DNA from 2 places in the Gudongella sp. QWL-04 genome. Region 2 is predicted to be linked to the other one. Evidence: a T-box and tRNA genes for the amino acid it is inferred to sense, from the RefSeq annotation. Region 2 holds a T-box; the other holds one or more tRNA genes.
What was found. A T-box is a leader RNA that pairs with one kind of tRNA and senses whether it is charged. The one in region 2 lies ahead of leuS (leucine--tRNA ligase), so its partner is inferred to be a tRNA-Leu.

Region 1 (4,425 bases), 820 kb from region 2:
CTTTTTATATCCACAGAAAGGTACAATTATATCCTTGGTCAGCCCTACTCGTACAAAGACCTAGGATCTGGTACTGTTCAAAGCCTCGGTGCTAATACGATCTCTGTATCAAAGAGAGATGGGAAATGGCTCGTAACGCAGAGATTTAATCTTCTTCCTGGTGGCTTTGGGATAATGTGGGGAGTTGGTTCAACTAGTACTTTGGTTGATTTTGATAAAAATGGACATCATAACACCTGGTCAAATTACGACCTGGACGAGGCTGCCAGACTTCTTTACGATGGCTATCATTATGAGAGCCCCCCTTCATATTTCCCCTACTCTCCAGGATCTTTTTGGAGGATCCCAAGCGATTATTTAACTAATTCATTGATTAAAACTGGAGGCAGCTTAGCATCTGATATCCTTGGTAATGCTTTGTTAAGATCAGCACATTCTAATATCAACGATGATGGCTACCTTCCAACCCTTCCTAGAAGTCTTTGGCTGTATAATGACTATGGTATCGATAGTGGATTTTTCGACACAAGGTTCAATGCGGACACACTTGAGACGAATATAGTTGCCCATAGGAAGTTTGGTGACCCAGTATTTAGAGATTCAAGCCTTAAGCTCGCTGAGTACTATTTAATGCATGGGACGACAAGAAAGCTTGTTAACTATGACGAATTTGAAAATGAGGGCTGGTTGGTCGAGGATTACTATGGTTTAGATGGAGAGCCTACGCATATATCCTTAAACCATCAACTTCAAGCCATACATGCCTTTTATATGCTATATGAGGATGAAAAGGATGAAAGATTCCTCGAATTTGCGGATAAGATGCTTCAAGGTATAAAAAATACCACCTCAATGTGGGTAAAACAGGATGGTAATCTTGAGTATGCATATTTACAAAATGGTGAAATGGGTTTTAAGGACTACGATTACTTGACATACAATGATCTATTAAACGTCCAGGATGATCTGCTCAGGTTAAAAGGTCAAAGAGATCCAGACCTGGATCTTTTGATACAAAGTAAAAAGCTTTGGATGGATAATAATGGTATAACCGGATACAGGAAAAAATAAAGGAAAGGTCTGATTTGTAGACCTTCCCTTTATTTTATTGTTATCTCTGAAATTTGCACTGGATTGAAAATCCTGATCGGCAATACGCTGTTTCCAAGACCGCTGTCAATATATAGTATTGTATCCCCAACATTCATCAAACCTTTATCATAATCTGGGAAGAATCCCTCTCCTGGCGAAATTACCCCGCCAACAATAGGTAGTCTTACCTGCCCGCCATGGGTATGGCCTGATAGCTGTAGATCGATGTCTTCATGCAGGTATGGTATTGGTCTGTTAGGTGAATGAGCAAGAAGAATATTATAATATTTGGCATCAACACCAGAAAATAGCTTTGCATAATCATCACTTGTCGTATAGAAGTCTGAGCCGTAGATCATTATACTGTTGTTCCCCAGTGGAAGCTCAGCTGACATTTCATCCAGTAACTCTACTCCCCTATCTTCAACTCCATGAATGAATTCTCTGAAGTTTTGATTGCCATGCTCGTGGTTTCCATAGACAAAATAAACAGGCTTCCCAATTTCTACAAGTCTTTCAACAAGCTCAAAGGAAAGCGAAAAATCAACCGTCTTAAAATCTATGATATCTCCTGTCAGTACAATGAAATTAGGGTCAAAGAGTTTTACGCTTTCTACTATTTCACTCAAGTCTACTTTACTATTTGAGTGAAAGTCAGTTATCTGGGTTATTCTTATCTCATCTTCCAGCTTTTCAGTCTGGAGCTCTACTTTGTTTATCTTAAAATTAGAAATCTGATCATCTATATATAAAAATGACAATAAAATCATTGCCAAGAGCAATATCAATACCTTTAACCTTTTCATCTTATCACCTGCTATCGCAATTCTTGATCTACTGTGTGATTATATCACAAAAAACTAAGATAATTAAGCTAGACAAATCAATTAGGGGATATTTTGTAATTCGAACTTATTGAACATTGTGACCGTCTCGTAATTATTTGATGTCAGTTTTGTACTGTCCAATCTAGCGAAATCTCCACAATAAAAAATCTTTCCTTACTCTTTTTAATATAAGCAAAAAAATGCTCCGATGGCCTTCTTTGAAGCCTTCGGAGCATCTTGATTTTGGTGCGGGAAAGAGGACTTGAACCCCCACGTCGTTGACACTAGATCCTAAGTCTAGCGCGTCTGCCAATTCCGCCATTCCCGCAGGTGGTGGTTCATCAGGGACTCGAACCCTGGACACCCTGATTAAGAGTCAGGTGCTCTACCAACTGAGCTAATGAACCGTAAAAAAATGGTGATCCATCCGCGACTCGAACGCGGGACACCCTGATTAAAAGTCAGGTGCTCTACCGACTGAGCTAATGGATCTGGTAAATGGGGTGGATAATGGGACTCGAACCCACGACCTCCAGAGCCACAATCTGGCGCCCTAACCAGCTAGGCCATATCCACCATATAATTATGGAGCGGGTGAAGGGAATCGAACCCTCGCACTTGGCTTGGGAAGCCAGTGCTCTACCACTGAGCTACACCCGCAACAATGAAAAAATCTTTGCTGCCGATCCCAATTTACTGCCGCACTCCCAGCACTTTTTGTGCTGACTTATATGATTATAGCAGGGTTGATTTGTGATGTCAATATAACCTTTATGGTTCATTGGAAATTTTCATCCTCAAGAAATGACAGCTGATGGAGGTTTTTATCCATCAGATTGCTGAGAGATATCCCCAAAAGTCTCAGGCTCTTGTCCCATTCCATTTCATCGAAGAGTGACTTGGAAAGCTTGTAAAGCTCATCCTTTTCGCTGATGTATCTATGGTAGGTCCTGGATTTTGTATGGCTTTCGAAGTCTTCGTCCTTTATCTTTACTGTAAGCGTGCGTCCATGGAGATTTCTCTTCATAAGATCACCCTCGAGCTCCTCTGCATAATCCATCAGAAACTTATCGAGAAGCTTTTTATCCCTTGTTGGCCTGAAGGTCCTCTCAACGCCTATGGACTTACGCTCTCTTGTTGTCTCGATATCTCTTGGATCTATCCCTCTTATCCTGTCATAGATCTCCTTGCCCCATTTGCCAAAGAAGTCGATCAGGAACTCCTCGCTGAGCCCGTATAGATCCTCTATTGTATAGATCCCTATATCTTCAAGCTTCTTTCTTGATTTTGCACCTATACCATAGACCTTGCCCACAGACAGTGGAAATAGTATCTGAGGCATCATGTCCTGGGTTATCTTCATAAAGCCATTGGGCTTGTTCCAGTCCGAGGCTAGCTTAGCAAGGAACTTATTATAGGATACCCCTACTGATAAGGTCAGTCCGGTTTCCTCCAGTACCCTCTCCTTTATCATAGCTGCCAGCTCTTCCGGCTTCATGTCGATGTCGGAGATATCCATATATGCTTCATCGATGGATAAGGGCTCTATCCGCAGTGTAATCTCTCTAAGTATCGAGAATACCTTCCTGGAGACCTCCTGATATCTACTCATCCTTCCAGGTAGGTAAATCCCATGGGGGCATCTTTCTCTGGCCATAAAAATCGGCATTGCTGAGTGGATGCCATATTTCCTCGCCTCGTAATTACAGGTGGTCACGATCCCCCTCTGGCTTCTGCCTCCAACGATAACAGGCTTGCCTCCTAGCGAAGGGTCGTCTGCCTCCTCGACAGAAGCAAAAAAAGCATCCATATCAAGGTGTAGAAAATTAAGTGGTGCTTCCATTTATTATCCCTACCTCATGTAGCAAATCTTTGCGTCGATCTTCGTCCCGATCTCCAGAATCCCATAGCTGCCTGTGGTAAGTCCTCCTCTGGGGAGTGAAGGGCTTCCTGGATTCATCATTATTAGATTCTCGTCGATCCTTCTCATAGGAATATGAGTGTGTCCAAAAAGAACGACGTTTGCTCCTGATTCAAGAGCGTGATAATAGAGTCTGTTTAGGTCATTTTTCACATTATACTTATGTCCGTGGGTAAGGAGGATTTTCTTTCCCTCCACAGTTATATGCTGCTCTCTGGGGTAGTTGGTCTGCCAGTCTCCGTTTCCGGCTATAATGTGCGAAGGTATCTTAAGAGCCTCCTTGATCCTCTCACCATCAGATGCAAAGTCTCCAAGGAATACCAACATGTCGAACTCTTTTTCCTCTTTAATTTTTTTAAGTATCCCCTGAATATGGCTGTGTGTATCGCTAACGACCAGTATTCTCATTCTCATCACCCAATAACCTTGTCAATACTTCTCGTAGACCGTCTATTGCTCTTCTTCTATGACTGATGGAATTCTTGACTTCGTAAGGCATTTCTGCAAAGCTTTTATCGTAGCCTTCAGGAACAAAGAGAGGATCATATCCAAAACCGTTTGAGCCCTTTTCTTCCTCAAGGAGTC
Region 2 (4,425 bases):
CATAGTTCTTAATTCACTGGGGAGAGAAGATTTAAGGGTTCTTGTGGATAAAGCCCTTAAGGATAAGGAAAGAGGGCTTGGAGATTATAAGGTCCATCTTGAGGATGAAGCGCAAGATTATCTATTGACCATAGCCCAGGGTGATGGTAGAATCGTTCTTAATTCACTGGAAATCGGAGTGCTGTCCACAGAGCCTGACATAAACGGTCTTAGGGTAATAGATATTGAAGGGATACGGGACTCTATCCAGGTGAAATCCGCAAGATATGACAAGGGCGGAGACGAACACTACGATACTATCTCTGCGTTTATTAAGAGCATGAGAGGCTCTGATCCTCAAGCTGTATCCTACTACCTGGCCAAGATGATAAATGCAGGTGAGGACCCAATATTTATCGCAAGGAGGATCGTGATAGCGGCATCAGAGGATGTGGGGAATGCCGATCCCATGGCTCTCCAGGTAGCGGTAGCAGCTCTTCAGGCAGTCCACGCCATAGGGATGCCGGAGGGGAGGATAATCCTTTCGCAGGCTGCAATATACGTGGCCAATGCTCCAAAGAGCAACAGTGCGATCATAGCCATAGACAAGGCAATGGATGATGTAAGAAACCTTGAGATCGGCAGAGTGCCAGGACACCTTAGGGATGCGCACTACGGAGGTGCTGAGAAGCTGGGACATGGAAAGGGATACCTTTACCCCCATGACTATCCTGGCCATTACGTGGAGCAGACCTATCTGCCCGAAGGCTTCGAGGATAAAATATACTACAAGCCCTCAGGTCAGGGCTTAGAAAAAGAATAAACAAAAGCCATTGGGGACGGTCCCTAATGGCTGGAATTGTTCAAATATACAAACATTTCCTGCCAAAAAGGACCGTCCCCAATGGCTTATCACAAATTACTTAGGAGGGGTACAATGAGTTTATCCATAAAAGACATTTACAGAGGCTATAAGGACTACCTTGACAAGGAGATCGTTCTGGAGGGATGGATCAGGACATCCAGGTCTTCAAAGGCTTTTGGCTTCATAGAATTGAACGATGGAACATTTTTTAAGAACCTGCAGATTGTTTATGACGAAAGCTTAACAAATTTCAAGGATATTGAGAAGCTTCCCATATACTCCGCTATCAGGATAGTGGGGACTCTTGTGGAAACTCCGGAGGCTAAGCAGCCCTTCGAGGTCAAGGCATCTGTAATAGAGCTTGAGGGGATGAGCGACAGCGAGTATCCCATACAAAAGAAGCGACATACCCTTGAATACCTAAGAACCATAGCACACCTAAGGCCAAGGACTAATACCTACAGCGCAGTTTTCAGAGTTCGATCGATTCTTGCCTTTGCAATCCACAAATTCTTCCAGGAGAGAGGCTTCGTATATGCCCACACTCCAATAATTACCGCCTCAGATGCAGAAGGCGCTGGCGAGATGTTCAGGGTAAGCACCCTTGATATGCTGAACCCTCCAAAGACTGAGGAAGGGAAGATAGACTTTTCAAAGGATTTCTTCAGCAAGGAGACCAACCTTACAGTAAGCGGCCAGCTTGAAGCGGAGGTGTTTGCTCTTGCCTTCAAAAATACCTATACCTTTGGACCCACCTTCCGTGCTGAAAACTCAAACACAGCAAGACACGCTGCTGAGTTCTGGATGATCGAGCCTGAGATAGCTTTTGCTGACCTTACAGACAACATGAAGCTAGCTGAGGATATGTTCAAATACATTGTGAACTACGTACTTGAAAATGCTCCTGAGGAAATGGAGTTTTTTGACAGCTTCGTCAGCAAGGGAATAATAGAAAGACTGAAATCTATTGTAAACTCTGAATTTGGCGTTGTAACCTATACTGAAGCAGTCGAGCTTCTTAAGAAATCAGGCGAAGAATTCCAATACCCTGTAGAGTGGGGAATCGACCTTCAGACAGAACATGAGAGATATATCACCGAAAAAATATTCCAGAAGCCTGTATTCGTTATCAACTATCCCAAGGAGATCAAAGCATTTTATATGAGGGTAAACGACGATAACAAGACCGTAGCTGCCATGGACCTTCTGGTACCTGGAGTCGGAGAGATCATAGGCGGAAGCCAAAGAGAGGAAAGATTAGATGTCCTCACGCAAAAAATCATCGACCATGGAATGGATCCCGAGGACTACTGGTGGTATCTGGAGCTTAGAAAATACGGCGGAACAAAGCATGCAGGCTATGGTCTTGGATTTGAGAGAGCAATAATGTACATCACAGGGATGTCAAATATAAGAGACGTGATCCCATTCCCAAGAACGGTCAACTCTGCGGAGTTCTAGGATATCAATAGGTTAAATATGTCTTGCTTAAAAGCCTGGCATTTGCTATAATTTTACCTAAATTACAACATCGATGAGCGGAAATATTAGGCAAGGAGCCTCTTTTAGAGAGCAGCCGGCTGGTGCAAGGCTGCAGAGAGAATTGCTGAACTCGTCCGGGAGTATCCCCTGTGAAAGCTGGGGACGGATCGCCTTCGTTAAAGGCTTTGAGTGGGATTATCAAAAAGAGTGGTACCGCGGAATTAACCTTTCGTCTCTAACAGAGCGAGAGGTTTTATTTTTTGTAAATTGAGGAGGTAATGTAAATGAAAGACTACACCCCAAAGTCCATTGAAAAAAAATGGCAGGATATCTGGGATGAACACCAATGCTACAAGGCTGAGAACAACAGTGAAAAGCCAAAGTTCTATGCCCTTGTTGAGTTTCCATATCCATCATCTAATGGACTCCACGTTGGACATCCAAGACCATACACCGCACTTGATATCGTATCAAGAAAGAGAAGGTACCAGGGTTATAACGTACTTTTCCCAATGGGATGGGACGCCTTCGGACTTCCAACCGAGAACTTTGCAATTAAGAACAAGATCCATCCCAGGATCGTGACAGAGCAAAATATAGCCAGATTCAAGGGACAGCTTAAATCCATAGGCTTTTCCTTCGACTGGTCCAGAGAGGTAAATACGACAGATCCAAATTACTACAAATGGACCCAGTGGATATTCCTTAAGCTATTTGAAAAAGGACTTGCATATAAGCAGGAGATGCCAATAAATTTCTGCACCTCTTGTAAGGTCGGTCTTGCAAACGAAGAGGTAGTAGGCGGAGTATGTGAGCGTTGTGGAAGTGAAGTCATCAGACGTGTCAAAAACCAGTGGATGCTTAAGATAACCGAGTATGCCGAGAGACTGATCAATGACCTTGACACCGTCGATTATATCGAGAGAGTCAAGATCCAGCAAATAAACTGGATAGGTAGATCAGAGGGAGCTGAGCTGGACTTCAGGATCTCCGGAGGAGATGACGTATTAAGAGTTTTTACAACCAGACCTGACACTCTTTACGGCGCAACCTATATGGTAATAGCTCCTGAACATCCACTTATCGAAAAATACAGAGAAAGAATAGAAAATATCGACCAGGTTGAAGCCTACAGGGAAGATGTTTCCAAGAAATCTGACTTCGAAAGAACAGAGCTTGTAAAGGAAAAGACCGGCGTCGAGCTTAAGGGCTTGTCTGCAATTAATCCAGCAACCGGTAAGGAGATACCTCTGTGGGTATCAGACTACGTTCTTATGACCTACGGAACTGGAGCAATAATGGCAGTTCCAGGCCACGACCAGAGAGACTGGGAGTTCGCAACAAAGTTCAACCTTCCAATAATCGAGGTTATAAAAGGCGGTGACATCACAAAGGAGGCCTATACGGATACCAACTCAGGAATCCTTGTGAACTCAGGCTTCATTAATGACATGGAGGTAAAGGACGCAATAAGCACGATGCTTGATTGGGTCGAGAAGGAAGGTCTTGGAGAGAGAAAGGTAAACTACAAGCTGAGAGACTGGGTATTCTCACGACAAAGATACTGGGGTGAGCCGATTCCATTGGTACAATGTGATGAATGCGGATGGGTGCCGATCCCTGAGTCTGAGCTTCCACTTAGACTTCCTGAGGTAGAAAACTACGAGCCAACTGATACTGGTGAATCACCTCTTGCAGCGATCCATGACTGGGTACACACCACCTGTCCAAAGTGCGGTGGACCAGCTCACAGAGAGACTGACACAATGCCTCAATGGGCGGGGTCATCCTGGTACTTCCTTAGATACATGGATCCCGACAATCACGACCAGCTGGCTTCCAAGGAAGCACTTGAGTACTGGTCACCTATAGACTGGTACAACGGTGGAATGGAGCATACTACTCTTCACCTTTTGTACTCAAGATTCTGGCACAAGTTCCTCTATGACATCGGCGTAGTTCCAATGTCAGAGCCATATGCTAAGAGGACCTCTCACGGGATGATCCTGGGAGACAATAACGAAAAGATGTCAAAATCAAGAGGCAACGTAGTCAACCCTGATGATATAGTAAAAGATTACGGGGCAGATACGCTCAGA

Region 1: it encodes a tRNA-Leu, which carries the amino acid that the T-box ahead of leuS (leucine--tRNA ligase) is inferred to sense. The anticodon was not compared.

Annotation. Positions count from the first base shown of each region.
Region 1 is NZ_CM178754.1:1,572,110-1,576,534, forward strand. It holds gene AC4PHB_RS07935 (hypothetical protein) at 1-1,071, shown strand, start outside; gene AC4PHB_RS07940 (metallophosphoesterase) at 1,101-1,898, opposite strand; tRNA gene AC4PHB_RS07945 (tRNA-Leu) at 2,164-2,247, opposite strand; tRNA gene AC4PHB_RS07950 (tRNA-Lys) at 2,251-2,326, opposite strand; tRNA gene AC4PHB_RS07955 (tRNA-Lys) at 2,336-2,411, opposite strand; tRNA gene AC4PHB_RS07960 (tRNA-His) at 2,419-2,495, opposite strand; tRNA gene AC4PHB_RS07965 (tRNA-Gly) at 2,506-2,579, opposite strand; gene AC4PHB_RS07970 (DNA polymerase IV) at 2,698-3,729, opposite strand; gene AC4PHB_RS07975 (metallophosphoesterase family protein) at 3,772-4,254, opposite strand; gene rdgB (RdgB/HAM1 family non-canonical purine NTP pyrophosphatase) at 4,229-4,425, opposite strand, start outside.
Region 2 is NZ_CM178754.1:757,083-761,507, forward strand. It holds gene AC4PHB_RS03815 (replication-associated recombination protein A) at 1-802, shown strand, start outside; gene asnS (asparagine--tRNA ligase) at 917-2,305, shown strand; T-box leader at 2,370-2,566, shown strand; gene leuS (leucine--tRNA ligase) at 2,611-4,425, shown strand, end outside.